Regions from separate parts of the Chryseobacterium sp. UNC8MFCol genome, predicted to be linked through region 3. Evidence: riboswitches for the same ligand, from Rfam matches in the RefSeq annotation. Region 3 holds a riboswitch; each other region holds the start of a gene.

Region 1 (7,317 bases), on a different contig from region 3:
GTTCCCAGTCTTTAAATCGCTCTCCACGGTAATCTTCTTCTTCAAACTTATAACGTTGAAGCATGGTTCCCATCGCGCCGTCCAGGACTAGGATGCGTTCTTTGAGGGCTTTGTTTAGTGATTCTATATTTGTCATCTCTTTTATAGTTGTTGAGTGAGACTGATAGTTGGTTGATAGGACTTCGTTCTCTATCTTGGGTTAAATCGCCCCTTTGGCACTCTTTGTGATTAATCTAAGGCTTGTTTTAAGTCTGCAATAATGTCGTCTACATTTTCCAGACCTACTGAACAACGTACTAAACCTGCGGTAATTCCTACTTCGTTTCTTTCTTCATCCGACAGTTTTGAATGGGTCGTTGATGCAGGATGGGTGACGATCGTTCTCGTATCACCTAAGTTGGCAGAAAGCGAGCACATTTGTATCTTATCTAAAAAGCTTCTTCCGCCTTCGATACCTCCTTTAATTTCAAAAGCAACAATATTTCCTCCCAGCTTCATCTGTCTTTTAGCGATTTCATAGCTTGGATGGGATTTGAGGAATGGATATTTTACAAGTTCCACATTAGGATGGTTTTCTAAAAACTCTGCTACCTTCAGTGCATTTTCACAATGTTTTTCAACGCGGATGGCTAAAGTTTCCAGACTTTTTGATAGTACCCAGGCATTGAAAGGAGATAATGCAGGCCCTGTATTTCTTGCGAAAAGATAGATTTCCCTGATCAGGTCTTCCCTTCCTACTGCAATTCCTCCCAGTACTCTTCCCTGTCCGTCAATCAGCTTCGTTGCAGAATGTACAACAACATCTGCACCATATTTGATCGGCTGCTGCAGATAAGGCGTTGCAAAACAGTTGTCTACAATGAAAATCAGGTTATGTTTTTTGGCAATCTGTCCGAAAAACTCAAGGTCCAGGATTTCAATCGCAGGATTGGTAGGAGTTTCAAGGTACAGAATCTTTGTATTGGGTTTGATGTATTCTTCTACGTTTTCAGCATCTTCAGCTTTGAAGTAGGTGGTTTCAATATTCCATTTCGGGAAATATTTTGTAAACAAAGTATGGGTAGAACCAAAAACTGACTGACAGCTTACGATATGATCCCCCGCACTTAATAATGCTGCAAATGTTGAGTAGATGGCAGCCATTCCCGTTGCAAATGCATATCCTGCTTCTGCTCCTTCCATTTTTGCGATCTTCTCTGTAAATTCAGTTACATTTGGGTTTGAGAATCGGCTGTACAGGTTTTTAGGCTTTTCTTCCGCAAAGCTTGCTCTCATATCCTCAGCATCCTGAAAAATAAAACTGGACGTAAGGTATAAAGGTGTGGAGTGCTCATCAAACTGAGATCTTTCAGTCTGTGTTCTTATTGCTGATGTTTCGAAATTTTCCATATAGTTTTAATTTGATAGAATTGCATTCTATCTTTGGTTAAATCATCCCTTCGGGATTGTTTCTACAATTATTTTGTTTCACTTACTCTTAAAATGTCACCGAATACTCCTCTTGCAGTTACCTGAGCTCCGGCCCCGGCTCCCATGATGACAATCGGATTTTCGCCGTAGCTTTCTGTATAGATTTCAAAGATCGAGTCTGAACCTTTCAACTGACCTAATGCGGAAGTAGCAGGAACAGAGATCAGTTTTACATCCAATTCTCCTTTGTCTTTCTGTAAATCGCCATGTAAATCTCCGACGTATCTCAACACATGACCCGGTTCCTGGCTTTCTTTGATTTTTTGGTATTCTTCGTCTAATTCGTCAAGTCTGGAAAGGAATTCTGATTTTGAAACAGATGATAAACTTTCCGGTACCAGATTCTGAATGTTGATATCATCAAATTCATTGATCAGATCCAGTTCCCTTGCCAGAATCAATAATTTTCTTGCTACGTCATTTCCTGAAAGGTCTTCTCTCGGATCCGGTTCTGTATATCCTTTTTCAAGAGCTTCATTGATGATGGTTGAGAATTTGTCGTTTCTTAAAGAAAAATTGTTGAATACATAGCTCAATGTTCCGGAGAATACCCCTTTGATTCTTGTGATATTTTCTCCTGAAAGGTGTAATAATTTGATAGTGTCAATTAAAGGCAACCCTGCTCCTACATTGGTTTCGTATAAATAACGTCTGTTATTTTTACTCAACGTATATCTTAGTTTACGATATTCTTCAATAGGCAGCGTATTGAAAATCTTGTTGGATGACACTAAGTCGAATCCGTTTTCAGCCAATGCATGATAATTCTTCACAAAGTCTTTGCTGGCAGTGTTGTCTACAACGATCAGGTTTTCTAATTGATTTTCGTTTGAAAAGTTAATCAGTTCCTGAACATTTGACGGATGTTCTGCAGTCAACACTTCATCACCCCAATTGGCATCAAATCCTTTTTTGTTGAAAGCTATTTTCTTTGAATTGGCTACAGCAACTACTCTAAGATCTATTTTCTTGCGTCTTTTAATTTCTTCTGACGACTCAAGCACCTGCTGTATTAATGTTTTTCCAACATTTCCATGACCGATGATTGCCAGATGAACGATCTTTGGTTTTTTAAAAATTTCGGATTCAATGATATTTTTTGTTTTTTCATCCTGAGATGAAGTCACGACGATATTTACTCTGTTTTCTCCGGCTACCTGATTTAACAATAATGGAAAAACGTTGTTTCTTGCCAGTTCGGCAAATACTTTATTGAAATCTTCTGCAACAAATCCGATAACAGAAACATTATTGATACTATATATCTGGGATACTTTTCCTGATTTTCTTTCCGGTTCAAATTCATCAATAAGACAAGCTACTGCTTTTTCGGCATCATTTTCGTGAACCAAAATAGAGATTCCGTTTTCTATAGCTTGCTGGGAGATCACTCCTACACTGATACGCGCTAGAGTAAGCGCTTTAAAAATTCTTCCGTCAATTCCGATTTCTCCTAAAAAATCTTCTCCTTCAAATTTGACGATTGATCTGTTCTTCAAAAATTTTATTTCGTTAGCATTTTTCATTACTTTATAAAATGTTTTTTATGATATTATTTAATTGTTGGTATTCCATTAGGAAGGCGTCATGCCCGTGTATAGATTGGATCTCGTGATAGGAAACAGTATTCTTTTTTTTCTGCAGGCTTTCAAAACACATTCGGATTTCAGAAGCAGGAAAGAATAAATCTGTATCAACGGAGATCATGTGCATTCGTGCCTGTATGCTCTCCAGAGCAGATTCTTCCGTGTTAATATTCATCAGCAGATGATTCATCAGTTTATAGGCTTTTAAACTAAATCTATCGTTTAAAGCATTTCCATGATAAACCAGCCAGTCTTCTGATTCCAGGCGTTGTTTTTCCGGGTTGTATGTATTTTGAAATCTGTCATTGAGTGACTGCGGAGTTCTGTAGCACAGCATGGCATGAATTCTTGCTTTTTGTAATGGCTGATCTTCAGAATTCAATAGAAATTTCTGAACCAGACATTGTGCATGAAGCCAGTCATGAGTTCTGTGATCACAGGCTATCGGGATAAAAACTTCTGTCAGCGCAGGTTGCTTGGCCAGCATTTCCCAGGCAATTCCGCCTCCGAGTGAGCCTCCGATAATGGCGTATACGTTTTTGATATGTAAAGCTTCAAGCCCTTTCAGAAATAGATTTGCAATATCTGAGGGAGTGAAGTCTTCATAGTTGTCAATTAAAAAATGATCGTAACCGTTTCCGGGAATATTGAAACACAGAACTGTGTATTTTTCCGTATTGATCACCTGATTTTCCCCAATAAGTTGTTTCCACCATCCTTTTTCTCCTGAAACATCAGAGTTTCCGGTTAAGGCATGATTGACTACAATAATGGGTGCTGTAAACAGCTCTTTCCCGAACAGCTGATAGCTCAACGGGATATGGTATTCCTTTCCGGAATTGGTTTGATACGTAAGATTAATATAGTTTAGTTCTGTTTTCAATTCTATTATTTTAATACAATTGAAAATGCCACAGGAAATGGCTGAAAAGAACTTCAGTAAGTTATCTGTCCAAAATAATTTTGGTAGAACGTAGCACCTTCTTTGCTTGCACAAAGGGTTGCTAAGGTTTCATAGGGTCTAATCCCTCAACCTTTCTTGATAACATTTTCAATATTTGAATGAACGAATAGTGCAAAGGTAGTTCTTTTCTTTTAATTTCAAAAAAAAATTAATTTAATATTTAAAAATCGGCTTAAATACTAGTGTTTCAAGAGTATATTAATAATTATTCAGATGAAAAAAATTGGAATTACTTTTCAAAAAAACTAACTTCGTATAGAAAAATGATGAGATATGACCGCCGAAAAAGAAAGATTACAAGATACCAAATGGAAAAACTGGGGACCTTATGTAAGCAACCGGCAATGGGGAAATGTACGTGAAGACTACAGTCCGAACGGAAATGCCTGGAACTATACCAATCATAATAACGCGGAAAGCTATGCTTACCGTTGGGGTGAGGAAGGTATTGCCGGGATTTCAGATGTAAAGCAGCTTTTCTGCTTTGCTTTTTCATTTTGGAACAAAAAAGATAAAATCGTAAAGGAACGCTTCTTTGGATTAAGCAATCCACAGGGAAACCATGGAGAAGATATCAAGGAAATTTTTTATTACCTCGATAATACCCCTACGCATAGCTATATGAAAATGGTATACAAATACCCTATCAATGCTTTTCCTTATGATGATCTGGTGAATGAAAACGGAAGACGCAGCAAACAGGAACCGGAATACGAGCTTTTCGATACCGGGATCTTTGATCAAGATGAGTATTTTGATATTTTCATTGAGTACTGCAAGGTTGACCATAATGATATTCTCGCCAGAGTAACGGTGTGCAACAGGAGTCAGCATGAAGCTCCTATTGTTGTGATCCCCACAGCCTGGTTCAGGAATAACTGGAAATGGGGCTACAATACCTATAAAGGGCAATTGAATGCCTCTCAAAACGGATGTATAGATATCGGGCATGACAGTATTTCCATCAAGAAAATCTATTCTAGGAATACGGATGTTCAAAGTGTGTTCTGTGATAACGAAACCAATACGACAAAGCTTTACGGAGTTCCGCACACTGAAAATAATTACTTCAAGGATGGAATTAACGATTTTATCATCCATCATGGAACTGATACCGTTAATCCTGAAAAGAGAGGAACAAAAGCGTCTTTTCTGATTGATGAAATGATTGGCGCCGGACAATCGAAAGTTTTTGAATTCAGATTGTGTCCGAATGAAACAGACGAACCGTTTGCACAGTTTGAGGAGATCTTCAATAGGAGAATTGCTGAAGCTGAAGAATTTTATCAGGAAATTCAGAACGACCCTATCAACGAAGATGAAAAAAATGTTCAAAGGCAGGCATTTGCAGGACTTCTGTGGAACAAGCAGTTTTATCATTATAATATCGGAAAATGGCTGAAAGGTGATCCGAATTTTGAAGCTCCAAGGAATTTCAATGAGTATGTACGAAATACGGAATGGAACCACCTTCACAATAAGGATATTATTTCGATGCCCGATAAATGGGAGTATCCATGGTATGCGACATGGGATCTTGCTTTCCACTGTGTGCCTCTTTCCATTATTGATGCAGAATTTGCTAAAGGACAGCTTCTGCTATTGACCAAAGAATGGTATATGCATCCTAACGGCCAGCTTCCCGCGTATGAATGGAATATGAGTGATGTAAACCCGCCTGTACATGCATGGTCGTGCTTCCGGGTTTTTAAAATTGATGAAAAAAATAATGGCAAACCCGATCTTTTGTTCCTTGAGAAAGTTTTCCAAAAACTTCTCCTGAATTTCACCTGGTGGGTGAACCGAAAGGATAAAAACGGTAAAAATATTTTCGGAGGAGGGTTCCTTGGTCTGGATAATATCGGAGCTTTTGACCGGAATATGGTTTTAAAAGACGGCCAGCATCTGGAACAGGCGGATGGAACAAGCTGGATGGCCATGTATGCCCTGAATATGATGCGAATCGCTATGGAACTGGCTCAATATTATCAGGTGTATGAAGATATGGCGATCAAATTTTTTGAACATTACCTTTATATTGCTGAAGCCATGGAGAATCTGGGTGAAGGGACAAAAGGTCTGTGGAATGAGGAAGACGGATTTTTCTATGATGTCTTACAGCTTGGAAACGGAGACAGTGTCTCCCTGAGATTACGAAGTATTGTAGGATTAATTCCGTTGTTTGCTGTAGAAATTGTGGACCACAGATTACTGGAAAAAATGCCGAATTTTCAGGCCCGAATGGAATGGATCTTAAAAAATAAACCTGAGCTTACGAAGCTGGTTTCTCACTGGGATGAGGAAGGACAAGGCAGAAAGCATCTGATGAGTATTCTTCGTAAAAACAGATTGACCAAAGTTTTATCAAGAATGCTTGATGAAAAAGAGTTTTTAAGTTCTTACGGAATCCGCGCCATGTCTAAGGTGTATGAAGAAAACCCATTTGTATTCTCTGTTCACGGCAAAGAAAATATGGTGTATTATACGCCTGCAGAAAGTGACAGCCGGATGTTTGGCGGAAACAGCAACTGGCGTGGCCCTATCTGGTTTCCTATCAACTTTCTTATTGTAGAAAGTTTACAACGTTTTCATTACTATTACGGAAACAGCCTCAAGGTAGAACTACCAACGGGAAGCGGTGATAAAAGGAATCTTGACGAAGTTGCCCAGAACATCAGTAAAAGGCTCTGTTCGATATTTTTAAAGGATGAGCATGGACAACGTGCCTTTAATGGAGGTAATCCTAAGTTCAATTATGATGAGCATTTTAAAGATTATATCACCTTCTTTGAATACTTCCACGGGGATAATGGCAGAGGTGTAGGAGCTTCCCACCAAACGGGATGGACTGCTACAGTCGCCAAATTGATAAAACCAAGACTGACCATATAAGATAATGAGCAATCAGTCATAAACAATAAAAGCCGGATCAATTTCCGGCTTCTTTTATTTTTTTAAATCAAAAATCAGATCTTTTCTCCGTTGACAAATACCTCATACCTGATCTCTACATTAGGTTCTAATGTTTTGGAGACAGAACAGTATTTTTCAAAGGATAACTGAGCCGCCTTCTGAGCTTTTTTAGGATCGATTTCTCCTTCTAAAAGGAATTTTACATTAATTGATCTAAAGGGTTTTGCATCATCTACAGGAATTCTTTCTCCTTCTACTTCTGCCTGGAAACCTGTAATTTCCTGACGTTGTTTTTTTAAGATAGAAACGACATCGATTCCGCTACAGCCTGCGACTGCCATTAAAACACTTTCCATTGGAGAGACACCCTTTGCTCCGGGTTGG
Region 2 (7,317 bases), on a different contig from region 3:
TTTTTTTGTGAGTTATTATGGTAAGCTTATCACTCTTGCCTGTTATATATGTGAAGATTTGGAGTTGTTTTAATAATCAATTGCCGTAGTAAAGGGACGGCAGACCTGCTAAGGGTCAGTAAGTATTGAATGATATAAAGATATAATTAAGGATGAAAAAAATTATTTTTAGTATTGCAGTCTTCTGCAGTATGATTACTATGACTTGGGGACAAGTTGGAATCGGAACAGCCACACCAAGAGGGGCTTTGGATATTAACAAGCCTACCACCAATACCTTTGGGTTAGTACTTCCTACTAATTCAGAAACTGGAAATATTATCAATCCTCAGGGAGGAAACGTTGCTGCCGGAACCATTATATATGATTCTTCTCAGAATTGTATCAGACTCTACAGAACAAGCGGTTGGTCGCAATGTTTGTCTGATGCAGCAGAGAGACCTGAAGTTGCGCGTGTTGCTTCCTGGTCCACATTTTCTATTGGAAGCTCCAATCTGAGTACTTTCAATTCTCAACTTAACAGTGCTAACAATTACAGTGCCTTCGGAACTTATAAAGATGTTTCCGGATTCGAGTTTACTACTATTACTTCAAGTCTGGCAAGTACCTCAGTTGAAAGCCTGCTGGCTAATTTTGATATTATCAGTACGGGAACCGGTGCTAATATGAATGCAAATGATGCCGCCAAAATTAAAGAATATGTTGATAGAGGAGGAATTGCCATTATTATGCTAGATAATACTATTGGAACCAATCTCCTTCAGGCTTTTGAAGGTACTGGAACTGTAACTACGGGAACAATTAATGGAAGAAGTACAACAGATAATATCAATAACGGGATTTTTGGCGATGCCAGAGATGTGGTTTTAGCAGGTGTACCCGGTTCCGGCAGGATACAAACATCTCAACTCCCTACCGGCAGTAAACTTCTTGCCAGTGAAGGCGGTACTAATGCCGGAGTATGGATTTCAGGAGCTAATGGTAGAGCTATTTTCGTTTGGGATGAAGGAGTTTTCCGTGCTTCTGATGTTGAAGGAACTGCAATTGATACAAACCAGGAAAAATTTTTACACAATATAATGGCCTATGCCTTAAATAAAATAGGATCATAATCCCTTTAGATCCTTCAATTATACGATAGACAAGAAATGATAAAGAATAAATCTATTTACAGTATTGTTGTTTTGTGTACCATGGTATCGCTGGCATGCGGGCAGGTGGGTTTCGGAACGACAACGCCGAGGGGCGCTTTAGATATTAATAAACCTTCAACCAATACTTCCGGATTGGTATTGCCCACTAATTCGGCTGTCGAAAATATGGTTAATCCTCTTGGAGGAGATGTTGCTGCCGGAACAATTATGTACGATTCCACTAAGGACTGTATCAGGCTGTATAAATCCGGTGGCTGGTCCCGATGCTTATCAGGCAAAACTAAAACTAAAAAAGCTCCTGTTGGTCGTATCGGACAATGGGCAGTTCCTGCGGGGATTGCTTTTAACACTCAGCTTACTGATGCTAATAATTACAGCTCTTTTGGGACTTATAAGAAATTTTCAAGACTTAAGCTTACTGACATTACCTCTTCTTTATCGGATATGACAGTGGAAGATTTGCTTGCCAGATTCGATATCATCTTTACAGGATGGAATGGCTCAGATATAAGTGCGTCGGATGCAAGTAAAATAAAGGAGTATGTAGATCGTGGAGGTGTTGCTCTTTTATCACTTGATAGAAATGTGGGATCAAATCTACTTCAGTCCTTTGGAGGTAATGGAACGGTAGGTAATGGTGGCGTTGTTGCCAGAAGTACAAACGACGATGTTAATAATGGGGTGTTCGGAGACACAAGGGATATGCCGATCTCAGGTGCTAATACTGCAGGAAGGGTTCTGATGTCTCAATTACCTGTCGGCAGCCGGCTTTTAGCTACTGAAGCAACATCTAATGCTGGCGGATGGATTACCGGGGCAGGGGGAAGAGCCGTTTTCTTTTGGGACGAAGGTGTTTTTCGCGCCTCTGTAGCTGGAGCAATAGATACACCACAGGAAAGATTTATTCATAATGTGGTAGCGTATACATTAGACAAAACGAGGTGATCTTGTTTTCTATGACTCGCTTTTTGGATTATGACAGTATGTTCAACCTGATTAACAAACAGACACAAGTGTTATTATAGGATACAAAAACACAAATGATGATTATTTGCATATCATCTTAGAAAGCAAAGACTTTATAGAAAAAATTCTTTACAAATGAAATTTGATTTTAAAAATATTCATATCGGTGAATGTATCAGGAACAGGATTGAGGAGATGGACCTCTCTGTGGCAGGTATCAGTACATTTCTTGAGATTAATGAAGAGGAGGTGTGTGAAATGTTCACCCAAAACAGCTTAAGTACAGAATTGCTTATGAAGTGGAGTAAACTGTTACAATACGATTTCTTCAGAGTCTATTCACAGCATCTTGTCATGTTTGCCCCTCCGGGTAATAGTCAGAATACATTCAATAAGCAATTTTCTTTACGGTCCAGGTTCCGTAAAAATATATATACTAAAGAATTAATACACTTTGTATTGGAGATGGTGAACACAGACCGGAAAACAAAAAATGAAATAATAAATGATTACAAAATTCCCAAAACAACACTTCATAAATGGATGGCAAAGTATAATATCTCAGATTAAAGATTTTTAGATATGCCTGATTCTCTGCAAATTAATTTAAACATGGAATATGAAAACTGAACAACCTGACTACAGAAAGATATATACTGATATCATTTTTATGAAACATCCTGAAAAACTGGATGCATGTAAAGCTATTTTACAAAAGAAAACCTTCACAACATTAGATGTGATCAAAATCAATCAGTTAATATTTGGAGTAGATAAAGAAGGCTACAGCGGATCCAGTCAGAAATATAAGGCATATGATCAGAATGCCATTGTAGAGATTCTGGAATTCCAGAAGAAAAGTGGTTACAACAACATGCAGACTGCTAAACAATTTAAAATAAGCCGAAACACACTCGCAAAGTGGAAAAAGATGTTTCAGATTTAATTTATATAAAATACAAAGGATGAAAAAACAGAAATTATTACGTTTACTCACATTTTTACTTTCGTTTTTTTTAATTAACGGACAAATAGGAATCAATACAGCTAAGCCTTATCATAAAGCAATGCTGGAAATTTTTTCTAATGATAAAGGATTTCTTCCCCCACGGCTTACTACGGCTGAAAGAGATATTCTTCTCCCGGCGGATAGTTTAAACCTTGATGCCGAAGGAATGACGATTTACAATAAAACAGTTCATTGTCTGGAGTTCTGGAACAGTATGGAATGGATTAATATGTGCCAGGGAAGATCTGCTGTATATATTATTAACTGTGAACCAGTAGTTAGCGGAAGCTTCTATGCGGGAGCTCCAGCTTCCGGTTCTGTGAGAATTAAAGTAACCGTAAGCCGGCCAGGAAGTTATAAGATAAGTACAGCTGTCATCAATGGAATGAGCTTTAACGGAGAAGGAAATTTTGAAACTACCGGAGAACAGTATGTCATTCTTTCGGCTGAAGGAACTCCCGTGCAGACTGGAAATTATACCTATTCAATTGTTACTCCTTCAGGATATGAAAACTGTACTTTTGCGGTTAGGGTCACGGGCCAGCCTTCCGGCAAGGTGGTGAGAATACTTTCTATTGTTCCTGATGCCTGGAACGGAACTTTATCCACAGATTCTTACGGACGATATTCATCAGTAGCTCGTTCCAAACTGACAAATCCAAGTAATTTCGGACCCAACGGAAGTGTAGTGATGGCCAACTTTATTTTTAATACCATTAACATCCGGACTGCAAGCCCGGCAGAGTTATCACAGGCAATAGACAATTCGGACATTGTTTGGATCGGGTATGTGTATACCAGTTATTTTTCTGATCAGAGTATCGCTGTTTTAAGACAGAAAATACAGGAAAAAAGAAAATTTTTTGTGATAGATGCGGAGCATCAGAACCTTACTCCTATCAATAAGCTGAATATTGGCTATACCGCACAATATATCAATTCTCAAAGTCCGGGTTCTTTTTTCACTACAAGTTCTCAGGGACCTAACAGTGGAGCATTTGGCACCCTTCCTGAAAACACAAGAATACAAACTAACCGATATATGGGAAGGATTACTCAGTTTCCGGCCACTGCCAAAGTTTTTATGAAGGACAGTGCGGGGAGAGTTGCCGGAACTTTAGATGATAATGTATTAGTCTATACGGATGTCAATTTATTTTACAATTACGAATCTGCGGATAAATTTTATAATGAGGGAACAGGGTGTACAGAAAGCTCAAATGCGAGAATGTTTTGCAATATGTTTGATATTGCGGTTAACTACGTAAGATAAAAAAATACTATATAAACCATAATCCTAGGCTACCAGTTGTTTTTTGATTCGGAACACAAAATATTGGATAATTTCCAACCTGATTGTTCAATTAATAAATATATATATGGTAGGGAATGACATCTTCGGATGTCATTTTTTTTGTTTACAGTGAGTTTGAGTTATTGAATTATTTTTAATGATATTTATCATGTTTGTTAAAATACTAATTGATGTAATCAGTTATTTTAACGGCTTTTGATAAAATCTTATGTTAATTTTAGTAAAATTATCATGAAAAAACATAAAGTCTACTTGTTTTGTGGACTAAATATTTATAGCTTTGCAAACATATTTCGATCGGCTTATAAAGAAAGACGGAGGGAACTGACCCTGAGAAGTCTTAACAACCTGCGTTGTGTAAGGTGTTACATTCAGCCTTTAATGGAAAAATAAGCATTTGGTTTATCGTATTTATCGATGCCCTTTGCTGTTTATTCTGCAAGGGGCTAAATTTTAATATATGATAAACAAAATTGATTATGATTAGTAAAAGTTTAATTGATTATAAAGTTTGGATTCCGCCGGTAGCTGCGTTTTTCTTAGGAATTACCGGTGTAAGCGGACAGGATTCAAAGCTAAAAAAAGATACACTCAAAGAAAAAGAGATTGATGAAGTAGTGGTAGTTGCCTACGGAAAGGCAAAGCGAACAAGCTATACAGGTTCTGTAGCCACCATTTCCAGTGAAAAAATCAATAACAGGCCGGTAACGAACATTACAAAAGCTCTGGAAGGGCAGGTCCCGGGGATTCAGACCACAAGCGCATCGGGGCAGCCGGGTTCTACAGCGACCATCCGAATCAGGGGAGTAGGGTCTATCAGTGCCGACAGTAATCCTCTTTACGTAGTAGACGGAATTCCTTTTGACGGAAATATCAACGCGATAAGCCCTAATGACATTGAATCTATCAGTGTTTTGAAAGATGCTACAGCAAGTGCGTTGTACGGTTCCAGAGGAGCTAACGGAATTATTATTATTACCACGAAATCCGGTAAAAAAGGCGAGGCGAGAGTCAATTTTAATATCAGCCAGGGATTTTCCGGCAGAGCAGTAAAAGATTACGAACAGGTAAGTACCGACCAGTATTTCCAATTGTATTGGGAAGCAATGAGAAACGGCTACCAATCCGGACAAATCACTGCTCAGCAGGCGGCCCAAATGGCTACAGATAACCTTACTTCAGGTGTAGGATTATCGATAAATCCTTATGGAACAGCATATCCAAAACCTGTAGGTACAGACGGTAAATTATTGGCAGGAGCAAGACCATTGTGGAACGACAACTGGAAAGATATTTTACAGAGAGTAGCTTCCAGAAATCAGGTAGATCTGGATATCAGCGGAGGAAGTGAGAAAAGTAACTATTTCTTTTCATTGGGTTATCTTGATGATAAAGGAATGGCCATTGAATCTGGATTTAAAAGATACAATACGCGATTAAAAATCAATTCTGAAGTAAAAAGCTGGTTGAATGTTGGGGTGAACTTAAGCTATACCAACAGTATTCAGCAGGCACCTCCTTCGTCAGATTCCAAGTCCAGCAATATCATTCAGGCAGCAAGGGTGATCCCTTCTTTCTATCCGTATTATGAAAGAAATCCTGATGGAAGTTATGTATTGGATGCCAGCGGAAATACCATTTATGATTTTGGTAAATACAGACCAGCAAATGCCCTTCAGAACGAAAATGCAGCGGCAACTTTACCATTGGACAAGAATGAAAATAAGGAAGATAACTTCTCAGGAAAAGGATTTTTTGATTTTACCTTCTTACCGGAATTAAAGTTCAGATCAAGCTTTTCTGTTGATTTGGTTAATTATAACGGACATTATTATTCGAATCCACTGATAGGACAGGGAAGTGAAACCAACGGTTCAGTGACAAGATCCAATAGCAGGACTTTATCTTATACTACGAGTAATATTTTGACCTTTGATAAGAAATTTGGAAAACACCACTTCAATATCTTAGGCGGCCAGGAATTTTATAAATATGATTACCAGACCATCTCCGGAACGCGAACTCAGTTTTCACTGCCATACTATTATGAGCCTGATGCTGCCGCGTTGTTGGGAAGCTTCAGTGGAAACAGCGATAAAGTCAGCCTTTTAAGTTTCCTGGGTAAAGTAGAGTATGATTATAACAATACGTACTTCTTATCTGCTTCAGGAAGAGCAGACGGTTCTTCAAGGTTTTCTCCGGGGAACAGATGGGGAAAATTCTGGTCTGTGGGAGGTTCATGGAAAATTTCAAATGAAGAATTTATCAAAAACCTCAATGTCTTCAATCAATTGACTCTTCGTGCCAGTTATGGTGGCCAGGGAAATGATAAATTATTACAGCCTAATAAATCTCCGTTGTATTATGCTTACCAGGAATTATACAAATTCTATAATAATCTGGGTGAGCCCGGAACAGTTCTTGAAAAAGCATTGACAGAAAACCTGAAATGGGAAACCAACCTTAACTTGAATGTAGGATTGGAGTTTGCAATTCTTAATAACAGAGTTAAAGGTAATGTGGAATATTTTGAGCGAAAAAGCCAGGATCTTCTGTTTAACATGCCGGTAGCCCCATCACTGGGGATCAGTGACTTCCCTGCGAACATCGGAACGATAAAAAATACAGGATTCGAGTTTTCATTGTTTACAACGCCGATTAAGACAGATGATTTCAGATGGGATTTGGATGTTAACCTGAGTACTTTAAAAAATACCATAACGAAACTTCCTAAAGGTTCTATTGTAACAGGAACCAAGTTATTGCGCGAAGGAGGATCTGTATATGATTTCTATCTTGCGGAATGGGCTGGAGTGGATCCGAATAACGGAAATCCGCTATGGAAAACATTTACCACTGATGCCAATGGAAAT
Region 3 (7,317 bases):
AATGAGAAGATATTTATCTGCAACCGGAAGACAGGATGTTGTAGATGCAGCTGATAAAATTGCAGAGCACTTAACAGGTGATGCTGAAGTATATGCCAATCCGGAAAAATATTTCGATCAGTTAATTGAAATCAACCTTTCCGAGTTGACTCCGCACCTGAACGGACCTTTCACTCCGGACCTGGCAACACCTGTTTCTGAATTCAAGGCGAAAGCTGAGGCAAACGGATGGCCGCTGGAAGTTGAATGGGCTCTTATCGGGTCTTGTACCAACTCTTCTTATGAAGATTTATCACGAGCTGCTTCTATCGTAGAAGATGCTGTAGCAAAAGGAGTAAAACCGAAAGCCATCTTAGGAATCAATCCAGGTTCTGAGCAGGTGAAATTTACTGCGGAAAGAGACGGGTTCCTGAATTCATTCAGAAAATTTGAAAACGCAAGAATCTTTACCAATGCGTGCGGTCCATGTATCGGACAATGGGACAGAGAAGGTGCTGAAAAAGGAGAGAAAAACTCTATTATCCACTCTTTCAACAGAAACTTCGCAAAAAGAGCTGATGGTAACCCAAATACCCACGCTTTTGTTGCCTCACCGGAAATGGTAGCTGCTGTAGCAATTTCAGGAAGATTAGATTTCAACCCGATTTCAGATACACTTACCAATGAAGCCGGCGAGCAGGTAAAGCTGGACGAACCTAAAGGTTATGAACTTCCTGCTAAAGGTTTTGCCGTAGATGACAACGGATATCAGGCACCATCTGCAGACGGTTCTAATGTTGTGGTGAATGTAAGTCCGACTTCAGACCGACTTCAGTTGTTAGAAGAATTCCCGGCTTGGGATGGTAAAAATATTACCGGGGCTAAGGTGTTGATCAAAGCTTTCGGTAAATGTACTACTGACCACATTTCTATGGCGGGACCTTGGTTGAAATACAGAGGTCACCTTGATAATATTTCAAACAACATGTTGATCGGAGCTGTTAATGCTTACAACATGGAAACAAATAAGGTTAAAAATGAATTAACCGGTGAGTACGGTGAAGTTCCGGCTGTACAAAGAGCTTATAAAGCTGCAGGGATCCCAACCATTGTAGTAGGAGATCAAAACTACGGGGAAGGTTCTTCAAGAGAACATGCAGCTATGGAACCAAGGCACCTTGGGGTAAAAGCTGTATTGGTAAAATCATTTGCAAGAATTCACGAAACAAACCTTAAAAAACAAGGAATGTTGGGAATTACTTTTGCCAATGAAGCAGATTATGACAAAATCCAGGAAGATGACACGGTTAATTTCTTAGATCTTGACCAGTTTGCTCCGGGAAAACAATTGACTTTAGAATTCGTTCACAAAGACGGAACTAAAAATATTATCATGGCCAACCATACTTACAACGATCAGCAAATTGATTGGTTCAAAGCTGGTTCTGCCCTGAACCTGATTAAGCAACAGGAAAAATAAAAATTAATTGTTAGATCGATTAATGACAAAAGACGGCTTCTCTTGAAGCCGTCTTTTTATTTATAATAGTATTTTAGAATTTAAACTCTATTCTTGCAAAAACAAATCTTCCTCCAATACCATATTGTGATACCTGTCTGGAGTAGACAAACTGATTATCAGCAGTTAAAGAACTTATATTGGGACTCTTTGAAGGGAGTATATTGAATATATTATTACTTCCTATTGTTGCTGAAATATTTTTAGTAAAGTCATATCCAACTGATAGATCGGTAATCAGGCGGTTATTCAATACAAAATGCTCTCTGCTCCCTGTTACTCCATCAAAATTGGCATCAATAACGTCGGCATCAGTTACTTTACCAAAGAAGGAATTTCTGAGTAGAATATTCAGCCCGGCTATCTTCAGATTATTGGAAAGGGTAGCTTTCACCCGGGGAACAGCTTCTTCAAAGTAGATTCTGTTAGGCTCTGAAAAGTAATTATCAATTTGACTTACTAATTTTGGAGAAGCATGAATCTCTCCTACTCTTTTGGTTTTATTAAAATTCAGTCCTAAGTTATTTTCCAATGAAATTCCGGATGAGATTTTAGAAGTCTGAGAGATTGTAATGTCCAAACCTTTCGTTTCCGAATCTACAGCATTAGCAAAGAAATTCGCAGCACTTGCCCTTGCCAGGTCAAAGGCGCTCTGAAGAACAGCCTGGTCAGACCCGGGTGTAAAGGTTCCTGAAGGCCGGAAAAACAAATCAGTAAGCACCACTCTATCTTTAATTTTAATAAGATATGCATCAGCGGTAAACACTAAATTGATTCCAGGAACTTTAAAGGTAATTCCCGTACTGAAAGATTTTGATGTTTCCTGTTTTAATTTCGGAATACCGAGCGCCTGGGCAGCGTCTGAGTTATTTCTAAAGGTTCCTACCTGTGTTGTTTTTCCCTGTTGGATTAATGTAGATGTAGAGCTATAGTAAATCTGAGCTAATGACGGAGCCCTGAACCCTGTAGAAATAGCTCCTCTCCAGTTAAGATTAGGTGCCAGTTTCACGTTTGTTGCCAATTTATAATTAAAGGTAGAACCAAAATCAGAATAATTTTCGTAACGCAAAGCACCTTCTACCAACCATCCTTTCGTTACTTCAAGCTCAAGATCAGCATAGGCAGCGATACTGTTTCTATTTCCTGAAACAGCATTATCAGGACTAAAACCAGGAAAAACCTGTGCTCCTGCCGGCCTTATATTTCCAAAAAAATCTGTTACTTTTTCATTTTCAGGAGTCCCGGCCGTCACAAGATTCCCAAAAATATCATAGGAAGCATATGAATTCTCCTTTCCCTGATTCACTTTATAGTTTTCATGCCTGTATTCTCCTCCAAATGCCACATTTAAACCTTCTAAAACATCATATTTTCTTGAAAAATCCAGGTTAAGGGTATTCTGGGAAAATTCGGAGCCACCGGCGTCAAAATTTCTTGGTGAACGATCTGTAAGAGATGCATTGAAGGTATTGACAACACCAAATTTAAAAGCATTTTTTCCGAACGTATTACTTAAGTCAACGTTCCATCCATTCCATTTTCCTTTGACTCCGGCAGCAAGAGAATAATCATTCACAGTTGCTTCAATCTGCGGCAAATATCCGTTAGGAGTTATTGCATTGATATTCCTTTCATTATTAGGAAGCCTGTAAAAGCCGCCTGCATTTCCCAATCTGTAGCTGTATCCTCCGAAAGAATATATTTTCCAGTCATCATTCAATGGTACCTCTGAGTTGAAAAAAAGCTGGGCAGACTGTAATTTGGACTGCCCTGCTCTAAGGCTGAAATCTTTTCTTTCAAGCCCTCTGTACGCAAGTTCCTGATTTGTAAAATCTTTATTCAACAACCCTTGCAGACTGGAAATAGTATTGGCACCGGAAATCTGAGATTGGAAATCCTGTGAAAAATAATTAACTTTTGTCGCATATTGTTTAATCGTATTAATGATCTGCTGGGTATTGGAGGTATTGGTAATATTTTTATATAATCCGTCAATATCTACTCCATCCTGCAAAGCTCTGTAATTAACAGCATTGTATGCATTAAAAATATCACCTTCTCTCACTCCGGCTCTGGAATAAGGATCACGGTATTGTGCAGATGTTGTAATATTAAAAAATCCAGATTTTCCAATTTTAATCCCATAGTTAAGATCCACAGAAATTGTTTGTCCGTCAACACCACCGGAAAAATTTTTAGCAACTGATGAAGCGTATCCTCCCAAAAAGACCTGACCGGAAAGGCCTAATCTTCTTTTCAGATCCAGGTTCACAACTCCCGCAATAGCATCAGAACCATATTGAGCTGAAGCTCCGTCTCTTAACACCTCAATTTTATCCAATGCAAAAGCAGGAATGGCATTAAGGTCAGTTCCCACCGAACCTCTCCCCGGAGTTAGAGTTACATTAATCAGTGATGACTGATAACGCCTTTTACTATTGAGCAAAACCAAAACCTGATCCGGACCGAGTCCTCTTAACAGGGCAGGATCAACAAAATCTGTTCCGTCATTTACTGTATGTGATGTGGACGAAAATGAAGGGACAATATAATTTAAAGCCTGACTGATATTGTTAACAGGACTTTGTTTTAAAATTTTTGAAATGTTAATAATGTCTACAGGAACCGGTGTCTCAGTTAATGATCTTCCGGATCCTCTTGATCCAAGTATGACAATATCATCAATCTTTTTAGAAGAAATGGTATCTGATTGTGATTGCGCAAAATAGAATGTCGAAATAAATGTTGCAGAAGTGATGATACTTCTTTTTGTAAAGTTATGCATGTGTTTTTATATTATTTATTAATGAGAATATAAGACAAAGCGATCCCGGTAACCTTAAATTTAAGGTTAGCACTGAGACGTTAAAAAATGTAATGATTATTTAAAAATAAACGCTAGAAACAGCAACACATGCACATGTAGAAATGGCATGAAGAGTTATCAGTATAATGAAGAGCACCTTCACCATCTGTCGAATAAAAATTCAAATTTGTAATGTGATTTCCCTTTTCTTTAAACATTTATTTAAAATTTAAAACAAAAATTCAAGAAGGGAGATAAGAAAGATATAAACATTTTTTCCGGAAGATCCGGCTTATCTATTGTAGCACCTTGCTTGTTTTTGCAGGTTGCTATCCCCTCTGGAGATTCTTGATAATTATTTGGCAAAGATATAATTATTTCGTAAATAAAAAAATTTTTGACTTATTTTTTTGATTTTCTAAATCTTATCGTAACAAATTGACTTTTTATTCGTCTAACTAAGCAGTAGTAAAACATTATGAAAAAAACTATATTCGCTTTATCACTTGTAAGTTCTGTGTTTGTTTTTGCACAGGAAAAAAGCAATAATCAACCAAAAGAAAAACAAATTGACGGAGTTGTCATCACTAAAACTAAAAAAGCCGTTGAACAAAAAGCTGATCGTACCATTTTCGATTTTTCTGAACAGCCTCAGCTTAATAACGGAAATGTTCTGGAAGGGATTAAAAAACTTCCGGGTCTCGTAGCCACAGATATTGCAGGAATGATGTATCAGGGTAAAATGCTTGAAGTTTATCTCAACGGAAGACCTTTGAACATCACCTCTAATGAACTGAATTCTTTTCTTGAAAGCATGCCTGCCAATTCTATAGAGAGAATTGAAGTGGTAACGCAGCCGGGAGCAGAATTTCCTGCGACATCGGGAGGAGCCATTATGAATATTATTACGAATAAAAATGCTAATAAATATCTAAGCGCAACCTATTCCGGGAATTATACCTTCACCAATTACGATAAGTACAGAAGCAGAACCACCAACTCGGTAAATTTGAATGCCAGAAATAAATATTTCGGATGGCAGCTTAATGTGGGGCAAAATTATCGTGAAAGTATGATGAACAGCCAGCAGGATGTTTTATTAAACAGTAATACAGATCGATTCGCGCGAGGGTATTTTGCAAAATCCGGATTAACTTTCGATCTTGGGCAGGATAAGTTATTATTAAACTATGATATTTACCATAATAATAATGACAACTATACTGCAAGTAACGGGCTTGGAGATATTTATTACAAACCTACCGATGCATTCCGGGAAGCACAATTTGAATCTTCCGATGCTGCAAGAAGTAATACATTGAGACAGGAAGCGGTAGTAACCTATCAAAAGCGTTTTGCCGAGAAGTCCCAAAAACTTGATTTTCAATTTGGGTTTACTAAAGCGGATAGTAAGTTTTCTCAGGATAATTTCTACCGAAAAGGCAACTTTACAGATAATGGTCAGGCATTTGCAAATCCGGGACTTAATGATATTCTCAACAATAAGTCGGATATGAGGGTGGCTAATTTCAAAGTTGATTATGCCCAGCCCATCAAATTGCTGGACGGAGGAAAAGTAAGCGCCGGAGGTTTGTATGAAAGACAGGATTATAATACGGAAAGTAAAGGCCTTACAAACCTTGAATATCACAGACAAACGGCCTCCACTTATCTTGAATTCCAGGCTAAACTGAAAAAGTTTGATTTCACGTTAGGGGCAAGAGCTGAAAATTATGACATTTATGGAATTACCAGAAAGGATAGTTTGGGAACTGTTGTTCAGAAAGATCTGACACCATTTAAGAAGTTTAAACTGTTTCCTAATGCAAGTATTCAGTACAACCTGATGAACCAGGTATATATTGCGGCCAATTATAACAGAAAAATCAATCTGCCGAGTATTTCTGCCCTTAACCCGAATAACACCACATTCTCCGGGCCGAATACACAGATCAACGGTAATCCGAATCTTCAGCCGACCATTTTTGATAATTACGAATTGAAAATTTCGGCTTTTGATTATGCCTTCATCGGATACAGCGTAAGTTCGGCAAGCAATCAGGTAGCACAGATCATCAGAAAAAACGGTAAGAACCTCTACAATGAGCAGATCAACATCTCTTCTATGAAAATTCATAATTTCAATATTGGGCTTCCTGTTCCTTTCCAGATTTTCACGAAGTCGCTGGGTGAGATCATGAAATCAAACTTCAATCCTGACAAAATGAATTTCATGTACCTTTACGCAGGCTACCAGAAGCATGACATCGATAACCTCAACAATAAAGGATTCTGGATTTTCAACGTGATGACACAGCTGATTCTTCCAAAGGACATCAAGCTGACCGCAAATTACAGCTACCTTACTCCCAAAGCAGGATATTTTTACTTTACCGCAGAGAAACCATTCAATAATAATTTAGATATTACCCTGACGAAAAAGTTTATGAACAATCGCCTTACAGTCTCGGTTTTTGCGAATGATATTTTCAATGGCCAGGTAATGCAGGTTCGTTCCAATCCGCCTTCAGGAGAAAGTGTAATGCTTAGGACAAAATATGATTCAAGGAACTTCGGGATTTCCATCAACTATAAAATTCCTACTAAAAACAAGTTGGCTAAAGAGGATGCCAATATCTTAAACCAAACTAAAAAAGAAGATAACGGAGGAGTAATGCAACAGCAGGGGCAATAATCCAGCGCAACCTTAATTTTAAAAAGGCCGTAATTGAATGTTACGGTCTTTTTTGTGAAATGTTTTTAGGTTTTGGCAAAAGCCAATGGAATATATATTTAAAACGTAAACGGGCTATAGCCCGTTTCTATTGATATTTAACATTTTTCGTTAAAAATCCAAGGTCTGAAATCTCCAGTTCATTGTATCCACCAATGTTATCTGATTGATATTCACCGTTAAATCTGTAATAATTTTTAAAGCCTGAAGTGCCATCATACTACCAATGATTCCCGGCAAAGCACCCAAAACACCGAGACTGTCACAATCCGGTATATG

The links. Region 3 has a riboswitch for S-adenosylmethionine ahead of M030_RS0108010 (TonB-dependent receptor plug domain-containing protein). Riboswitches for the same ligand answer to the same signal wherever they lie in the genome.
Region 1: linked by a shared signal. The riboswitch ahead of M030_RS0100065 (alpha/beta fold hydrolase) and the one ahead of M030_RS0108010 (TonB-dependent receptor plug domain-containing protein) in region 3 are both predicted to bind S-adenosylmethionine.
Region 2: linked by a shared signal. The riboswitch ahead of M030_RS0100825 (SusC/RagA family TonB-linked outer membrane protein) and the one ahead of M030_RS0108010 (TonB-dependent receptor plug domain-containing protein) in region 3 are both predicted to bind S-adenosylmethionine.

What each region holds. Positions count from the first base shown of each region.
Region 1 covers NZ_AXUZ01000003.1:10,773-18,089, forward strand. Annotated here, with positions in the region: gene M030_RS0100050 (homocysteine S-methyltransferase family protein) at 1-136, opposite strand, end outside; gene M030_RS0100055 (O-succinylhomoserine sulfhydrylase) at 229-1,389, opposite strand; gene M030_RS0100060 (ACT domain-containing protein) at 1,458-2,996, opposite strand; gene M030_RS0100065 (alpha/beta fold hydrolase) at 3,001-3,939, opposite strand; SAM riboswitch class I at 3,998-4,105, opposite strand; gene M030_RS0100070 (MGH1-like glycoside hydrolase domain-containing protein) at 4,294-6,912, shown strand; gene M030_RS0100075 (OsmC family protein) at 6,987-7,317, opposite strand, start outside.
Region 2 covers NZ_AXUZ01000003.1:171,550-178,866, reverse strand. Annotated here, with positions in the region: gene M030_RS0100850 (hypothetical protein) at 153-1,112, shown strand; gene M030_RS0100845 (hypothetical protein) at 1,149-2,099, shown strand; gene M030_RS0100840 (hypothetical protein) at 2,256-2,690, shown strand; gene M030_RS0100835 (transposase) at 2,740-3,066, shown strand; gene M030_RS0100830 (hypothetical protein) at 3,086-4,402, shown strand; SAM riboswitch class I at 4,744-4,840, shown strand; gene M030_RS0100825 (SusC/RagA family TonB-linked outer membrane protein) at 4,924-7,317, shown strand, end outside.
Region 3 covers NZ_AXUZ01000013.1:202,320-209,636, reverse strand. Annotated here, with positions in the region: gene M030_RS0108015 (aconitate hydratase) at 1-1,459, shown strand, start outside; gene M030_RS0108010 (TonB-dependent receptor plug domain-containing protein) at 1,533-4,283, opposite strand; SAM-I-IV-variant riboswitch at 4,567-4,664, opposite strand; gene M030_RS0108005 (outer membrane beta-barrel family protein) at 4,783-6,999, shown strand; gene M030_RS0108000 (HesA/MoeB/ThiF family protein) at 7,150-7,317, opposite strand, start outside.